2 regions of the Bacillus sp. ISL-39 genome follow, and region 2 is predicted to be linked to the other one. Evidence: riboswitches for the same ligand, from Rfam matches in the RefSeq annotation. Region 2 holds a riboswitch; the other holds the start of a gene.
The links. Region 2 has a riboswitch for FMN ahead of ribD (bifunctional diaminohydroxyphosphoribosylaminopyrimidine deaminase/5-amino-6-(5-phosphoribosylamino)uracil reductase RibD). Riboswitches for the same ligand answer to the same signal wherever they lie in the genome.
Positions count from the first base shown of each region.

Region 1: another riboswitch for FMN. It lies ahead of J7E37_RS12780 (ECF transporter S component); the one in region 2 lies ahead of ribD (bifunctional diaminohydroxyphosphoribosylaminopyrimidine deaminase/5-amino-6-(5-phosphoribosylamino)uracil reductase RibD).

Region 1 covers NZ_JAGGQM010000014.1:71,746-81,068, reverse strand. The annotation lists gene J7E37_RS12795 (RecQ family ATP-dependent DNA helicase) at 1-761, opposite strand, end outside; gene J7E37_RS12790 (YpbB family protein) at 752-1,798, opposite strand; gene J7E37_RS12785 (ferredoxin) at 2,091-2,339, shown strand; gene J7E37_RS12780 (ECF transporter S component) at 2,514-3,095, opposite strand; FMN riboswitch at 3,260-3,392, opposite strand; gene serA (phosphoglycerate dehydrogenase) at 3,690-5,264, shown strand; gene J7E37_RS12770 (histidinol-phosphatase) at 5,564-6,376, opposite strand; gene J7E37_RS12765 (M23 family metallopeptidase) at 6,445-7,407, opposite strand; gene J7E37_RS12760 (hypothetical protein) at 7,622-8,866, opposite strand; gene sigX (RNA polymerase sigma factor SigX) at 8,841-9,323, opposite strand, start outside.
Region 2 covers NZ_JAGGQM010000006.1:26,481-35,803, reverse strand. The annotation lists gene J7E37_RS07850 (bifunctional 3,4-dihydroxy-2-butanone-4-phosphate synthase/GTP cyclohydrolase II) at 1-938, opposite strand, end outside; gene ribE (riboflavin synthase) at 950-1,606, opposite strand; gene ribD (bifunctional diaminohydroxyphosphoribosylaminopyrimidine deaminase/5-amino-6-(5-phosphoribosylamino)uracil reductase RibD) at 1,619-2,701, opposite strand; FMN riboswitch at 2,860-3,005, opposite strand; gene J7E37_RS07835 (metal-sensitive transcriptional regulator) at 3,061-3,402, opposite strand; gene J7E37_RS07830 (spore germination protein) at 3,582-5,075, shown strand; gene J7E37_RS07825 (GerAB/ArcD/ProY family transporter) at 5,065-6,177, shown strand; gene J7E37_RS07820 (Ger(x)C family spore germination protein) at 6,161-7,282, shown strand; gene J7E37_RS07815 (hypothetical protein) at 7,405-7,605, opposite strand; partial or broken gene dacB (D-alanyl-D-alanine carboxypeptidase/D-alanyl-D-alanine endopeptidase) at 7,721-9,206, shown strand.

The sequences.
Region 1 (9,323 bases), on a different contig from region 2:
TTCATGATCCCTTTTTCCCTCATATGCGCCGCTGTTTGCTCAGCGACTTTCTTGCTTGAAAAATAAATGATCCCGGGTCCTTTTAAAAATTTCACCAGCTCGATTGTCCGGTCCAGCTTATCCTGGAAGGCAGAGGCGGATTCCAAAGCAAGAGAAATAGCGGGCCTGTCCACAGAATAAACCACTTCATTCCATTCTCCTAAATGGAGCTTTTCAGCAATATCCCTTCGGACTTCCTCTGAGGCCGTGGCTGTCAGCGCAAGCGTCAAAGGGTTTCCAAGCTTCTCCCTGAACTCTCCAAGCTTGAGATAGTCCGGCCTAAAATCATATCCCCATTGAGAAATACAATGGGCCTCATCTACGACGAACAGTGAGACAGACAGTTTTTTTATCCGGTTCAATACAGAATCAATTCCAAGCATTTCTGGAGAAATGAAGATAAACCGAAACCATTCGAGTTCTTCCATCGCTTTGGCTTTTTGCTGTGGGGACAAAAAGGAATTCAAGGCAATAACTCTTTTTTCGCCCATCGCCATCATTTGCTCTACCTGATCCTGCATAAGTGACAGCAGCGGTGAAATAATCAAGACTGGCCCGTCCACCAGATAACCCGGAAGCTGATAGCACAGGGACTTACCCGTTCCAGTTGGCAGCATGGAAATCGTATGTTTTTTCCCTACAACGGATTGGATCGTTTCTTCCTGCCCTGGACGAAAATCCTCGAACCCAAAATACCTTTTTAAATAGTTTTTTAATTCCATTCCATATCACCATATTTAGCCAGAACAAGCCTGATTTCAAAATAGGAGGCATCAGCCACCTGTTCCTTGATTTGCTTTAGTTTTTTCGCGGAATTCTGCTGAGCTGCGAGAAGGATTCTTTCCCTTTTGTCATGAAGGACATAGTGGTCTATATGAAAGTCCTTGATGGAAAGAGCAATTTCCACAACATGATCTTCTATGGTGCTTTGCTTAAGGTTTCGGACAGCTGCAATCTCTTCCAGGGTATAACCCCTCTGCATTAATCTATAGGTCTTGTCAGTTGAAATCGTCAAGGGAACACTTCGCTCCGCCTTTATGATCAATCCACTAAGCAATGGATAGGCCTGTTCGTTCTCTATCACCCTGTCAAACATTGCATGTAAGCAATTTAAGAATTCGTAATGATAGTGAGCCGGTTCCAGACCGGTTTTTTCAGCAGCCTGCAGAGTGGTTAATCCAATTTTCCTGAAGCCAGTCAGTCTAAAAACAACTAATTCAGGTCTCGTCTTTTCATTATCAAGGGCAGAGATCAGCTCACGATACAGCCTATCCGCAAGCTTGTAACGATCTTCCTTTTGCTGCCTGATGTAATGTTTAACCCAAATAAGGGTTTCCCTCTTATTTCTTACTGGGATAAAGGAGCGTTCATGATTGATCAGATTAGAACTCACCTGGATCAGCAATGTCAACCTTTCCCAAAAAGAATCTGTCACCTGGTGATATTTCCAGCCATTCAAATAATCAGGAAGTTTGTATTCAGCTAACTGTTGTTCCAGCGCTTTCTCTCCTTTGTCCGTTAATATTACCTTCGTTTCTGCAATTTCCTCGGCCATTCCCCTTTGCTTCAGCCTATCAATCATTTTTTCGAGTCCTGCACGGGTAACTGAAGGGTATGTATGAAAATATGGGGTGATTTTATACAAATGCGCGTCTTGTATCGTCTGCGAGGAACGTTTGCCCTGAAGAAGATGAAATAGCGAATAAATGGTTCTTTCGCCATTGATTTTTTTCAATATAGACAAAACAACTGTTTCCAAATATGTTATCCCCATAAAATCACCCTGGAATGAAAAATTAAGTAAAGGGCACGATAATATTCGGCGCCCACTATAGCAGAAAAATAATCTAACATTATTTTACCATGAAAATATCTAGTAAATGTTTTATTTTCAACGGAAAAACCATTCAAGGCCTTGTGTGATAAGCATTCTCAATACTTTTTTTATTGAAATGTTGGCGATACAGTTTTACAATAGGTATGAGGAATACGTTTTCACTGTTTTGGTGAAAACAGCATATTATTGTTAAACACTTGGGAGGAATTATATCATGGCTAAGTACACAATTGTTGACAAAGAAACTTGTATTGCATGTGGAGCTTGCGGTGCAGCTGCTCCAGATATCTACGATTACGACGATGAAGGCATCGCATTCGTAACACTTGATGAAAACGAAGGTATCGTTGAAATCCCTGATGTATTAATTGACGACATGATGGATGCATTCGAAGGCTGCCCGACTGACTCAATCAAAGTTGCAGATGAGCCATTTAACGGAGATGCTACTAAATTCGAATAAGACAATACATAATTCCCGCTTACATGCGGGAATTTTTTTTTACAGTTATTACGTTGGATGATAACTTTAATTTGCGGTCCATCCATGCACGGATGATGATTTTTGTTGGCCCATATATAAATCAAAAAGCAACGGTATAGCACACCGTTGCTTTTGTATTAGAATTCATATGATTTATGCACTTTTGAAAGCTTGCTGCCTCTCGATCCATGTTTTCATCCTTGTGAAGATGAGCATGAATATGACAGACATCAGTAAGCCTTTAACGAAATTAAATGGTAAAATCCCTGCGACGATCATGGCTCGCGCTTCTGGTCCAGACATTGCCGGCATATTCAAGAACAATGTGTAGGCAGGAAGGAACACGTAGTAGTTCAGTACACTCATCAGGATGGCCATACTTATTGTACCAGCCACCAATCCGAACGTCATTCCCTTATTGGATTTCATCCGCTGATAGATATAATAGGTTGGCAGGATGAATAAAACACCGGCAACAAAGTTGGCAACATGCCCAACGGGAACACCCGTATCACTGCCCGTCATAAAATAATCAAGCGTATTCTTCAAGAATTCTACTAAAATACCGGCTGCCGGACCAAAAATCAACGCAGCAATCAATGCAGGTATATCGCTGAAATCGACCATTAAGAATTTTGGAAACGGCGGCAGCGGAAAATTCAGCAGCATCAATACATACGAGATACTGCTCAGCATACCAATTGAGACCATTGCTTTGACACTGAATTTTTTCATTTTCCTCTCTCCTTATAGAGATCCATCTCACATAAAGAAGAAAGATTCGGCAATCACATACCCATTACAAATAAAACCCCCAAGTTTTCTGAACTTGAGGGAGAGTTGTGAAAGGTATGCCAAATAACCGTTCGAAACCTGCATTTTTCGAACGTCTGCAGAACCTCCATCTTCTCCCATCCAGACTATACTGTCGGCTTTGGAATCGCACCAAATCCTGCCCTTACAGGCTCGCGGGCTTAGAGAATTCATCTCATTACCGCCGGTCGGGAATTACACCCTGCCCCGAAGATAGACCATATTTAATTTAACAAGTTTATTATACTGAAAAAAAGATAGTTTGTGAAGGTGTATGCTTGTGACGATTTTTTGACGTAAACGAGCAAAATATTTTGAGTTTCAGAACGGATATTGATTGAGAATTACTTTTCTGCTAAATTCGGAATAACAGAATATATTTAGAGTAAACCAATTGATTTTGACAGCGCTTGCATGGAATACATGAACAATTCGAGAGTTTGACAAAAGAATATTCGTTTTGTAAAATAATCAGAAAATTACTACTTTATTCTTAATAAAAGGAGTGGGCAAAGGATGTTTCAGGTTCTAGCGGCAGATTCAATAAAGGAAGAAGGCTTACAGCCATTATTAGAACACGAAGGAATCCAGGTACATATCGGGGGTGTGGACTCAGGGTTAATCGATTTACAAAAGGTTGACGCCCTATTAGTCAGGAGCGCAACGAAAGTTACTCAAGAACTGCTCGATCGAATGCCAGCACTAAAAATAGTTGGCCGGGCAGGTGTCGGTGTAGATAATATTGATATCACAGAGGCGACAAAGAGAGGAATAATCGTCGTGAACGCTCCTGATGGGAATACCATTTCTACTGCGGAACATACCTTTGCGATGATGTCCGCATTAATGCGGAACATTCCACAGGCACACTCCACTGTAAAAAATGGAGAATGGAAGAGAAATAAGTTTATCGGAAATGAACTTTATGGAAAAATCTTAGGAATCATTGGTCTGGGGAGAATCGGTTCTGAACTCGCAAAAAGAGCCAGGGCTTTCGGGATGTCTGTAAAGGTATATGACCCATTCCTGACGAAGGAGAGGGCAGACGTTTTAGGTGTTCAATTGTCCTCCTTTGACGAGGTCCTCGCAGAAACCGATATAATTTCGGTCCACACACCTCTGACGAAAGAAACGAAAGGACTTCTCAATGAAAAGACATTGAGTCAAACTAAAAAAGGAGTCTATCTGCTCAACTGTGCGAGAGGGGGAATAATCGATGAGATGGCTCTCGCTCATTATATTGAGAACGGTCATGTTGCGGGCGCTGCACTGGATGTATTTGAAGTGGAACCCCCAGAGGGTCACCCTTTGTTAAGGCTTGATTCAGTTATTGCAACCCCACACCTTGGAGCCTCTACAAAAGAAGCGCAGCTAAATGTTGCTACCCAGGTCGCAAGTGAAATCAGGACTTATTTTGAGAATAAACCTGTGGCCAACTCGATCAATCTTCCGGCAATGTCTAAAGACATCTATGAAAAAATCCAACCCTATCACCAGCTTGCGAAGGAAATGGGGAAGATTGTCTCAGAATGCCACAACAAAGGAATCAGCGAGCTGACAGCTACCTATTCAGGCACTGCAGCGGATCTCGAGACATCTTTTTTAACAAAGGCGCTGCTTGCCGGATTTTTCGAAAACCGCATTGAAGTGAAAGTAAACGAAGTAAATGCAATCCACATTGCAAAAGAGCGCGGAATCATGGTTGGGGAAAAAGTGACAGGAAACTCCTTTGGCTACGCAAATACCATAACAGTAACAGCAAGCGGAGACGGAGAAACTTTTACAGCGAGAGGAACCTACATTGACCATTACGGGCCAAGGATTGTCAACCTGGACGGTTTTAACATTGATTTCCACCCTGCAGGGAACCTCTTGTATATCCAGCACATGGACCGTCCCGGTGTAATCGGGCATGTAGGAAAGATCCTGGGTGACCATGGCGTGAACATTGCGACAATGCAGGTCGGCAGAAAAGAGGCCGGCGGCGAAGCCATCATGGTCCTCTCATTTGACAAACCCCTTTCAAATGAGATGATCGGCAAGCTTGAGTCGCTGCAGGACATTGTCACGATCAATAGTATATTGCTCTAAGTCTAAGGACAGCAAACAGGCCTCCAATCAACGAGGCCTGTGTTTTTTTTGAATAGGCTCTTTTCTCAAACTTTGTTGCTATTGACTTCAAAAAAGGATTGTAATGACCTATTTTATTTGCAAAATTGACTCTTTTGGAAGAAAAGAGCATGCAAACTTAATACCGACCAGCAAAATGGCCTTATATTACGTTAAAATCGGCTTTAGGATTTTAACAACAATCTTTACGAAAACAACGTTTGAATAAGAACGTGTTTATTCTGAATATGTTCAGCTCCAGCACTTGTCCGTTCCCTATCTTATCCCAACGGCAATGATTTTCTTTCACCTTTGGAGAATGTCATGATTTCTCCATAGCCAACCTCTCGAGCAAGTTCAAGTGCCTGGCCAAAATCAGCACCGACATGCTCAGGTACATGGGCATCGGATGACAAAACAATTGGTATATTCTTATCAAAGCACATCTGCAATAGCCTTTTGTCTGGATACAATGTCTGAGTAGGCTTCCTCAATCCTGCAGTGCTTATTTCCACACAGGTCTTGGATTGTGCAAGCGCTGATGTCGCACGATCATACTGCTCCAAAAGGAAGCCTTCATCTTCAGGGACATATTTAAAAATCTTCACAAGATCAATGTGTCCGATTATATCGAAAAGATTTGACTGCGCCAGTGTTACCACCTGGTCAAAATAACTTTTATAAACTTCATAAACATCTCTTCTGTCCCATTCTTTACGATATTCGGCAAGGTCAATTCCGAAATCGCCAATCCAATGGATCGATCCTATCACATAATCAAATTCATAGCTGTTGATGAACTGTTCCATTTCCTTATGCTTGCCAGGAGTGTAATCCATCTCGATTGACATTTTTACGTCAATTTCATTTCCCCAGGCTTCCTTAAAAAGATTTACATAATCAGCCATATCATAGTATCTGCGTTCATCCACCCAGCTGTTGCGCAGGATATCTGCAGTCTGGTAGAAGTGATATGCATGCTCGGAAATCCCGAAATGCTGGATTCCCCTTTTATTGGCCATATCAGTAAACTGCTTCAAATAGTCCAGCGTCAATGTACCTCTTTCCAGATGGTTGTGGTAATCCGTCAGCATAGTACCCATCCCCTTTGTGACCGTTTTACCTATTATACTTTCATATAACAGCGGGGTACAAGGACTGATTATCGGGTAATTAATATTTGATGCGGTTGAATCGTATCAGATGTCAGATTGTTCAAGGCTTTTAACTTTTCAACGGATGTGTTTGTCTTTCTTGCGATAGAGATTAGTGTATCCCCTGAGGAAACCACATAATTCTCTTTAGCTGAGCTCTCGATTATTAAAACGTCTCCTGGAGAAATCTGGTTGCTGCTCATATTATTTTCTTTCTTGATTTTTTCTACAGAAGTGACATATTGTCTGGCGATTGACCAAAGGGTCTCCCCTCTTTTGACGGTATGCTTTGCCATAGATTGAGACTCAGCAGCAGTTGATTTTTCTGAAATTCCGTTTCCATTGTCAATATGGAAGCTCTCGCCTTGGTTACCAATATCGATATCATCCATCAACCGAAGCTTGGCAATTGTCTCTACCGTCACTTCATTTCCTTTTTTCTCCATAGCTAAAATAGGCTGCCCTACAGCTGCTTCTCCTAAAGCCAATGCAGGATCTACAGCATTTTCCTTTTCGTATGTCCAGTTATCCTTATGGATTTCAAAATGGAGATGAACTCCAGAGGAATCCCCTGTGTTCCCCATCAGACCGATTACATCGCCTTGCTTAACAACCTGCCCCTCTTTCACACTCCTTTTATTCAAATGAGCGTATACAGTTTCCAGGTTGTTCTCATGCTTAATGAACACTACATGTCCGTATGAGCCAGAATAATATGATTTTGTTACTACCCCTTTATCAACGCTATGTATTGGTGTTTTGAATTCACCAGCAATGTCAATTCCCTTATGATGGCCATGACGCGTTCCATATAAATCTGTTACGACTCCATCGGCAGGCCAAACCCAATCTGAAGTCAATTCTGTTATATCGAGCATTTCTGCCTGAGAGTGCTTTCCGCCAAGAAATAACAAGCTGATACAGAGTGCCATTAGCCCGGCAATGAGTAAACGCTTAATGTAATCCTGCATTTTCTTCCTCCTTAACTTTTTGCTCCCTTTTCATCCCTATGACAGCCTGTACAAAAATAGAACTGTATTGTGGAAAAGCAGCAGCTAAAAAAGCACATTTGTTATAATTGGTGGTAAACTGCTTTTTTATGCAAAAGAAGGAAAAATTGTTTTGTTCAGAGATTGAGGGATCCGCTTCCATCGACAAAAAAAGAAAGACCTGATGGCCTTTCTTTTAGTTAATATTCTTCTTGTTTGGAGCCAGTGGCAGAGCGAGGACTTCGTTCAGGTTGAATGGTCCAAGCTGGTCGATGTTCGCATTTGTGAACCTGACACCAGAATAATCAAACTCACTCGCTGTCATTAAGATTGCCTCAAGATTCGGCAGGAAACTTTCGTCCAAAGTTGTATCCTCATCAAGGGTAATCTCTAACACTTTATCTTCATTTTGATCCGTTTGGGCCAGCTTGAAACTATCCGGAAGTGAAGGTGAAAGGTAGCCATTATCATCACCTTTTATCATCTGCGCAAATGCATCACCAATTGTTTTATGCTGTTCTTTTGTAGGTACAAGGTATGGGTTAGGCATGCCTTCCACTGACAAGAACAAGTATGCTCTTCTATTTGAAGTTCCCGTGTTGATTGGCAGCTCCTTCCTGGGGCCATAGTTGCCCAGGTCAATCCCAGGTTCGCTCTCTGTAGTCAGAACCATTTTATCGATCCCTGCTTGCGAGAAATTCTGCGTCATGGAATCAACAAAAATAATGTTTGCAGCACTTCCATATTGATACGGGTGATCTTGTTTAACATCCATTGCCAATGTCTTAGTCGCTTCATCGTAGTTCCAGGTTGCGTCCATTGGATAGTACTCGGTTAAACCCCATTCCTCTTCCTTTAACATCGGCATTGTTTCCGTATAGCTGTCAATCCAGCTTTTCCCTTCTTGCTTGGGAATTGCAACCGTAACGGGGACAACAGTCATAACCTGCTGGTCTGGAATGGCATAGGTAAGGATTTCCGTAGTCTCTGTGTCTACTTCTTCTGGATATAAAGAAATCAGGCCGCCATAAGGATTCGCTATATCCATTGCTTTGATTTCTGTACTCTTTTCTTCAGCCTCACCATCAGCTGCATCCATCATGACAGTGCTCTCCTCCCGGCTCGCACTTTCATTCGCCGTATCTTCCCTGGAGGCGGTATTCATCTCCATTGATGGCTTGGCTCCATCAACAGAACTGCTATCCATGCTTTTTTGTTCAGAATAATTGCTTCCCAGCAAGCCCGGAGAAAGGATAAAGGCGAGGAAGAGCACAGCGGCAAGAGCTGCGCCAGGAATAACCCAGGCTGGCATTTTCTTTCTTTTTTCAACACGATGGGCGATATTCTGATAAATGTCACGAGAGTCGCGATGATCTTTTACCTTAGGCATTTGGCCGAGGATTTCTTCTAGCTGCTTATCGCTTAGCTGTGACTTTTTCACTAGTCATCCCTTCCTTTTCAATCATTTCTTCCATCAGCTTTTTCAATGTCTTTAAAGCACGGTGCTGAGTCGTCTTTACCTTACTTTCCGTCCATGATAAAGCTTCTGCTGTTTCGCTTATCGTTAATTCATGTATATAGCGCATGATTATGACCATTCGCTGGTCAACCGTGCATTGGTCAAGGCACTTGTACATCATATGGACTTCTTCACTTTGAAGTGCCATTTCTTCAGGAAGGGGCTGATCGTCCCTTACCTGGCGTGCAGACATATCAAAGGATTCAAGCAATCGCTGCTTCCAGCCCTTCTGTTTGCGGAAATGATCAATCGCGACATTTTTGGCAATCGAAAACAGCCATGTCTTTTCACTGCTCTTTCCCTCAAACCGGTCATACGCCTTTAAAACGCGTATGTAGACTTCCTGTACAAGGTCTTCAGCCAGCTCCCTGCTTTTTAC
Region 2 (9,323 bases):
TAGCCCTCTTCCTGCAGTTTATATGCACGCAGCTTGTTCATCAGGCCGATTCCTCTGCCTTCCTGGCGCATGTACAGAAGAACACCGCGTCCTTCCTTGTTAATCTGACTCAATGCTGCATGCAGCTGCGGGCCGCAGTCACAGCGGAAGGAGCCGAACACATCGCCAGTCAAACATTCAGAGTGAACCCTTACAAGCACCGGCTCTTCAGGGTCAATTTCTCCTTTTACAAGAGCAATATGTTCTTTGTCATCTACTACATTTGAATAACCAACTGCCTTGAAAATCCCGAATTCAGTAGGAAGATTGATCTCAACCTCTCTTTTAACCAACTGGTCTTTCCGATTGCGGTATTGAATGAGGTCTTTTATCGTAATCATTTTTAAATCGAACTGGTCGGCAATCTTGCGGAGCTCTGGCACCCGGGCCATGGTGCCATCTTCATTCATGATTTCGCAGATGACCCCGGCAGGCTTGGCGCCGCTCATTTTAGCAAGATCCACCGCTGCCTCTGTATGGCCGGCTCTCCTTAGTACTCCGCCTTTTTTGGCTACGAGAGGAAAGATGTGGCCAGGCCTTTTAAAATCAGCGGCCTTTGACTCTGGGTCGAGCATGCTTAATACAGTGGCTGAACGCTCGAAAGCCGAAATCCCGGTTGTTGAATACTTATGGTCAATGCTCACGGTAAAAGCTGTGCCATGAGGGTCGGTATTTCGTGAGACCATCGGCATTAAATCCAGCTTCTGGGCTAATTCCTCTTCAATCGGCACGCAAATCAATCCCCGGCCATGTGTTGCCATGAAATTGATCACATCCGGTGTTGCCTTTTCTGCCAGAGCGATGAAGTCTCCTTCATTCTCACGGTCTTCATCGTCACAAACAATGACTACATTTCCCTGCATGAGTTCATATATAGCCTCTTCAATTGGATCAAACATTTACATCACCCTCACATAAACCCGTTATCCTCTAAGAACTGGGCTGTAATATTGTTGCCTCGTTTTGGTGCTGACGGAAACTGGTTACTTAAAAAGTGCCCTACATACTTGCCAATCATGTCGCATTCGATATTGACGATATCCCCTTTATCCTTGAACCCTAAGACTGTATCTTTCAAGGTGAGCGGAATCAACGATAGAGTCAGGCTGTCTTCTGATATTCCGAAAACGGTCAGGCTTGTACCATCAACAGCGACAGAGCCTTTCATGATGACATATTTCAGCAATTCAGGATCCACTTGAATTTCATAGTAAACCGCGTTCTCTATTTGCTTTTTCCCCTTAATGGTCCCGATTCCATCCACATGGCCGGCGACAAAGTGCCCGCCGAACCGGCCGCCCGCTGCCATTGCCCTTTCCAGGTTCACCTTTGAGCCACGTTTGACGGATTTCAAGCTGGATGCTTTGACCGTTTCCGGCATGACATCTACCGTAAATCTATTCTCTGTAAAGGAGGTGACGGTCAGGCACACCCCGTTAACAGCAATACTGTCTCCAAGGTGAACATCTGTCAGGACTTTCCTTGCGTCAATCGTCAGGACAAATGACTCGCCGCTATGCTGGATATTGGCGACAGTCCCTATCTCTTCAATTATTCCCGTAAACATATTAACCTCCTTTTAAACCGGCTCAGCGATGATCCTGATATCCTGGCCAATTTGCTTAACATCTCTAATCTCCAAAGAAACAGTATCCTCGAGCCTGGCAATACCTCCGCCTCCGTATGCAGCCGGGGCGTTTTTCCCTCCAATCAGCTTTGGAGCGATATACGCTATGACTTGCTGAAAGGCCTTCTCCTTTAAAAAGCTGCCATGGACCTCGGCTCCACCTTCTACGTAAATAGAAGTGATACCCCAATCTCCCAGTTTTTTCAGCATGCCATGAATCTCGACTTGCTCAGTTTCCAGCTTGATAACCTCAATGCCTAGCTCAGTAAACTGCTTTATCCTTTCAGCCTCTGCCCGTCCTCCGGTCACGATAATGGTTTCGGCAGCCCTGTCATTCACGATCCTTGAATCCAGCGGAGTGCGAAGAGTGTTGTCCAGCACGACCCTCACCGGATTCTTCCCTCCAGACTCAATCCTTGTCGTCAGGCTCGGATTGTCTTTTATGACGGTGTTGACGCCAACTAAAATAGCATCATGTGAATGACGGAACCGATGGACATCCTTTCTTGCCTCTTCCCCGGTGATCCATTTGCTCTCCCCGGTAACTGTTGCGATTTTGCCGTCCAGGCTGGTGGCTGACTTCAACGTAACATAGGGCAAGCCAGTGCTTATGTAATGAAAAAACACTTTATTCAGCGCTTTTGCTTCTTCCTCCATCAACCCAACCTGCACATCTAAGCCCGCCTCAAGCATCTTTTTCACTCCTGCTCCTCCAACAAGCGGATTCGGATCAACCGAAGCGACAAATACTTTCTTGATGCCTGAATCTATCACCAGATTCGAGCATGGCGGCGTCTTCCCGAAATGACTGCATGGCTCAAGGGTCACGTATAATGTGGCATCCTTTGCCTTATCCCTAGCCATTGTGATTGCATGTACCTCAGCATGGGGCTCACCCGCCTTCAAATGGGCACCCATTCCAATGATCCGGCCGTCTTTTACAAGGACAGCTCCTACTTGCGGATTCGGCGAGGTTTGGCCTTCTGTCGCACTAGCGAGATTGATGGCCAATGCCATATAGTCCTGGTCGTTCACCCTGCTTCCTCCTTCCTCAAAAAAGGTAGTTTCCTTTCAGGTTTTGTACGAATAAATAAAAAGACCCCGAAACAAATTGATTCGGGGTCCTAAAAAAGGCAATGGTAAATTAGAGGGTTGAAAAAGGGCATACTTATCCCGTTCTTTTAATCCTCGTTTTTTTCCTTCTCCCATCCAGACTTTAACTGTCGGCCCTGGAGTTTCACCAGATCCACCGTTTAACAAATGTTAACCGGGTCACGGACTAAGAAGCAAAAGCTTCATCACCGCCGGTTGGGAATTTCACCCGACCCCGAAGGAATGTATTTAGTTAGAGTCATTATACAGAACATTAGGCTAAATGAAAAACAATACAACTTTTATTTTTTCATCAGCTTTTCAATCGTGGTCAATAGCTCATCAATGACTTCATCGTCACCTTCCTGAATTCGTTCGACGATGCACGATTTCATATGGCCTTCGAGCAGAAGTTTGGCCACACTGTTCAGTGCCGCCTGTGTTGCCGATATCTGCGTGATGACATCGTCACAATACGTATCTCTCTCGATCAGGCCTTTAATGCCGCGAATTTGTCCTTCTATCCGATTCAATCTCGTCACGAGATTCTTTTTCGTTTTTTCAGAGTGATGGCTCTTTCTTTCTGATGAGCAACAGCTGTCACCACATTCAGATGGGTTCACTTCGGGCTGCAATATGTCCATCTAAAAACCCCCTTTATCATTTGTTTTATTTTATCATAACCTCATGACTTTCTTAATCGCAAATGCCAGATGCTTCTTGCATCCAGCCGTTATCTCCTTTTGTATATTTTGGCAAGTTATTTGGAATAACTACTCCTAACGCTAAGGATTCCATATCTTCAATAAAAAGTGGTGTAGTTATGAAAAAATTCAGGCTGCCGAAGGGCTTACAACAGGATACTGAGGACAAAGCTATTAACAATAGCCTATACCAAGAGTTAACATCGGTATTCGAACATACTGCAGATTTCAAAGAATTGAAATTTACTAAAGGTAGCATCTCATTTATATTTTGTTTTCTTGAAACCTTAGTCTCAAAAGAGAATTTCAAGGAATATTTGCTTTTACCATTGTTTGAGCTAGGGTCGAATGTCAGCAGTGAAAATTTACAATCTTTAAATGGCAAGGAAAATCATGAGATCAAAGAGCTGATAGAAGGCATCCTTGACGGTGGATATATTTTGTTTCTATGTGAACGTAATGAATCATGGCTTTTCAATTTTCCGAAAAGTCATCAAAGGGCAATTGAGGAGCCTCAGAACGAAAGTATTGTCCGTGGCGCTCATGATGGTTTCAATGAAAATCTAGAAGCGAATATCAGCCTCTTAAGAATGAGAATCAAAGATCCAGATTTCACTGTGAAATATCATGTATTGGGTGAGAAAACAAGAACCAAGGTTGCAGTTGTTTTTATGAAAGGAATCGCAGACAAGAAGGTAGTAGCTGAAGTGGAAAGAAGGCTATCTTATATATCAACCGATATGGTCTTAAGCCCAGGGTATATCGAAGAATTCATCGAAGACGATCCCTTTTCCTTGTTTCCACAGATTGTAAATACCGAGCGGCCAGACCGGACGATTGCGAATTTAATGGAAGGGAGAGTTGCCTTGATTGGCGATTGCAGCCCCACGGCATTAATTCTTCCAATCACTTTTTTCGCCTTTTACCAATCATCAGATGATTACAATAGCAGGTGGATACCTGCTACCTTCATCCGAATGCTGCGGTATGTAAGCTTCATTATTGCAATTACCCTTCCGGCACTTTATATCGCAATTAATGCGTTCCATCTCGAGGTCATTCCCCATGAATTGATTTTGTCATTGAAAGGATCAGTTGAAGGTATACCTTATCCTCCCTTAATGGAGGCCTTCTTCATGGAGATAACGATTGAACTGATCAGAGAAGCAGGGATCAGGCTTCCCAAACCTGTTGGACAGACTATTGGCATCGTTGGCGGTTTGGTCATTGGAGATGCAGTAGTCAGTGCTGGGCTCATATCAAACATAATGATAGTGGTTGTGGCTGTAACAGCTATTTCAGCTTTTGTCGTGCCATCTAACGAAATGAGTACGACAGTCCGCCTGATCCGGTTTCCACTTATGGTTGCTGCATCATTTTTAGGGTTTGTCGGATTGATTTTTGGGCTGATCATCATTTTTATAAAGCTTTGCAAACTTGAGTCATTTGGTGTTCCTTATTTTTCCCCGCTGGCGCCCTTGCATGTAAAGGACTTAAAAGACACATTCTTCAGGCTTCCGCTTTGGAAAATGAATGAACGGCCAAAAAATGCCCTTGCATCAAACACGAAAAGACAGAGGGATTCAAGAGGATGGAAAATAGATGGACAATAATAAAGATATGATCACCTATCAGCAATATTTCTTCCTGCTGATCCATGCCCAATCAGGGGTTGGCGTGCTTTCGCTACCATATGATATGCATAATGCGGTCCATTCAGATGGATGGATTTCCATTCTCCTTGCAGGAGTGTTTGTTCAGTGCATACTATTTGCTTATTTGCTCCTATTCAAGAGATTTGACTCTCAAAACCTTCTTGAAATAGCTGCTTTCCTGCTTGGCAAAAAAATAGGGAAATTGATCTCTGTCTTTTACTCTCTCTATTTTCTAAGTGTCGGGAGCTTAATTTTAGTTCTCTATATTGGGATTATCAACCGGTGGATCCTTCCCTACACACCTATCTGGATTATTGGAGCCTTAATGGTCCTGGCAGGAATTTATTTATGCGGGGACGGTTTGAAGGTATTGGCTCGCTTTTATACATTGGTTACACCTCTTATGTTGGTTCTATTCCTGCTGATTTCATACACACTGAAAGATGCAAATATATACTATATTCTCCCAATCGGTCAGGCTGGCATAAAAAATATCCTTTTTGGCAGCAAAGATGCCTTCCTCTCCATGTTGGGTTTTGAAGCGGTCCTGATTACTTTTCCGCTTGTAATGGGATCAAACAAGAAAAAATTCAAGGTAATGTCCTGGGCGAATTTGTTCATCACTTTGCTATATACCTATCTGGTCATTGTCAGTTTCATTTATTTCAGTCCCGAAGAATTAAAAATAATACCCGAACCACTCTTATATATGTTAAAGTCTTATACCTTTAAAGCGATGGAACGAACGGATTTGTTGTTCCTCTCCATTTGGATAATAATGGTATTTACTTCCTTTAGCACTTACCTATTTTTGGCGGCAAAGTCCTGTAAAAGTTTACTTAAAAAACCACAGCATAAAAAGCTTATTTATTACTTGGCTTTGCCAATTTTCGGGATAGCCTTAATGGCAGAGTCGAATATTCATTTTGCTGAATCGATGACCAGACATATTACAAATGCCAGCTTCGCCTTTCTTCTTTTTCCCATTCTTTTACTGCTTGTCTCGTACCTTTTGAAAAAAACGGAGAAGGGAAGTGTCCACCATGACCCGGCCGAGTAAATTATTATGCATAGGATGTATGACAATCTTTTTAAGCGGGTGTTGGGATCAAAATTTATTGAAGGATGTTAGGTTATACTTGGCCGCCAGTTTTGACTTGGATACTGAAGGAAAAATAATCGATGCCGTTGCTTCCCCCATTATAAAAAGGGCCGACCAGGGGGGCGGTTCAGCAGAAACCTATCAAATCATCACTGGAATCGGGAATACACCAAGAGCAGCAAGGAAAGATATCGATCAGCGAAGCTCGAAAACATTCGATGCGTCGAAGCTCCGGGTACTCATTATTGGAAACGAGCTAGCAAAACAAGATATATATCCAGTTCTTGATTTATTTTATCGAGACCCCAAAAGTTCCCTTAGTGCTAAAGTTTTTATTGCAGAAGGGAGAGGAAAAGATATCCTCCAGCTAAATATTAAGGAACAGGAAATTAGTGAATACTTATTTGAGTTATTAGAAAGCCAGGAAGTTTCCTCGCTTATCCCCGAGGAAAACCTTCAATCCATTTGTGCCGCAATGTTTGACCCAGGTGAAGACTTTATTCTGCCTTATATCGGCCAAGAGAGTGAGAATCAGGCCAAAGTGGAAGGAATCGCATTATTCAATGAACGCAAATTTACAGGGCAAATTTTATCAGGCGATGAGGCAATGATTTTTTTATTGATGGACGGAACTTCCGGGATGAGAGCTAGATTCACAAAGGAAATCACAAACCATGAAAATACTAGCCCCCGCGATTTTGTATCTTTCGATGTAAAAAAAACAAAGCAACAGTTAGAGGTTAAGATTTCGAATAAAGAAGTAAAGGTTAACATAAATCTAAAATTAAAAGTTGCACTTACTGAGTATGCCAGAAATCAGTTATATAAAAAACAAGAAATCAAGTATCTGAATCAAAAGCTTTCTGAGATACTCTCAAAAGATGCAGAAGCGGCCATAAAGAAGCTCCAGCAAGCGAACAGCGACAGTTTTGGCATTGGCCGTCGAATCATTGCGCTCCATAATGATTATTGGCAGCAAGTGGATTGGAAAAAAGAATACCCAAACATTGCGATTACGCCGAAAGTCGATGTCGAGATTATCGGCCATGGAATCATAAAATAAGACTCCTGCCCGATGACTGCCCGTCCAGCATGTTATGGAATTCCAAATCAACTTAAAACCACAAAATACTCCTATTGAGACTCCGTATTTGACGGATTTTCAATGAGGAGTATTTTTTCAAGTTAAATCTGACTATTTTCCCTTCTTGATTGCGCTATTAACAGGAGCTCCCTTGAAATCCCTGCCGTAAACAGACTGCCCGCGAGAAGCGCCAATGTTCCGTACAATGGGTCTGTCACCTTTGAAAAAATGAGTTGGGCATAGAAGTAAAATCCTGCTCCGATGGCTAGAATGAGTAAAGCATTCGAAAAGTATCGGTACACTTTTTTCCCTCCTGAACCTTATATTAATTAAAACATTATCATAGACTCTACTAGTTGGTTATTGGGAAATTTCCTGTCGAATACAGTTGAGATGTGAAAGGGATGAACCAAAAAAATGAAACAAAAAACTACATTAATCACCATATTCTCATTAGTCATCATCTTAGCCATCATTTTGTTTTTTCATACAGAGGAACCTCCAGCTCAGGCAGTCCAGCCTAGCGAGGAGCTGTCCGCAGAAATCAACAACCTTTTAACAAATGAGCCTGTTCTTTATGGAGCTTTGGCTGGTGTCAGCATCAGGTCTGCGGAGGATGGAAAGCTGTTGTACGAGCATATCGGGGATACCCGGCTTCAGCCGGCCTCAGTTCTGAAATTGTTTACGGGGGCGGCCGCCCTTTCGGTTTTAGGGGAAGATTATCGCTTTACAACGCAAGTTTTGGCAGATGGAAAAATTAATGACGGAACGCTTGAAGGTGACCTATTTTTAAAAGGAATGGGCGATCCAACCTTGCTCCCGGCAGACTTTGATGAGATGGCAAAGCGACTTAAGAGTAAAGGAATCAATAAGGTGGCCGGCGATTTAGTGGCTGATGACAGCTGGTATGATGATGTCCGTTATTCTGAAGACTTGACCTGGAATGACGAGCATCAATATTACGGCGCCCAGATTTCCGCCCTTACCGCTTCGCCAAATCACGATTATGATGCAGGGACTGTCATAGTCGACATTTCTCCGGGCAAAAAAGGGGCAGCGGCAAAGATTTCCCTAGAGCCTGACACTGATTTTGTCACAATCGTCAATGAAGCGGTAACAGTGAATTCCAAAGGGAAACAGGATATCCACATCGAGCGTGAACATGGTACAAACACCATCAGGGTAACCGGATCCATTCCTGCTGATATAAAAAAGGAGGAAATGGGTCGCGGTCTGGGAGCCCTCCCTTTATGCAGGGAGCCTTTTTAAAAAGGCACTTGAGGAAAACGGAATAAAAGTAGTTGGGAAAATTAAGTCAGGTTACGCGACAGACAGCATGACCGGAATGATTTCCCATAAATCAGTCCCCCTTGCTGAACTGATGATACCTTTCATGAAATTAAGCAATAACGGCCATGCGGAAATACTGGTTAAGGAGATGGGCAAGGCCGTCCATGGTAAAGGCAGCTGGGAAAAAGGCCTTGAGGTCATGGCCGATGGACTTGGTGAAATCGGGATTGACACCAGCAGACTTGTATTGCGCGACGGATCTGGAATCTCTCACGCCAACCTCATTCCAGCAAACGAAATTACTAAACTGCTATATCTAGCCCAAAATGAAAAATGGTTCCCAGCATTCCAGCATTCGCTTCCAGTTGCCGGAGTTAAGGACAGGATGATTGGCGGGACGATGCGCAATAGGCTGAAGGAAGCTCACCTGAAGGATCGGGTGGCTGCTAAAACAGGCACACTGACAGGCGTAAGCACCCTTGCAGGATACGTTGAAACCAGCAGCGGGGATACGCTTATCTTTACAATTTTGCTGAATAACCTGCTGGATGATCGAGAAGGAAGAAAGGTTGAGGATGAAATCGTCAGGATCCTTGCAAAGCAACCTTTATAAAAAGTATGATAGGCTCACTTATGCAATGGAATTGCACTTATAAGCGTATATTTAGGTTTGAACTGAACCGTACCCTTATGTGACTGGTTTGGACTTCATAAGGGTACGATTGGGCTT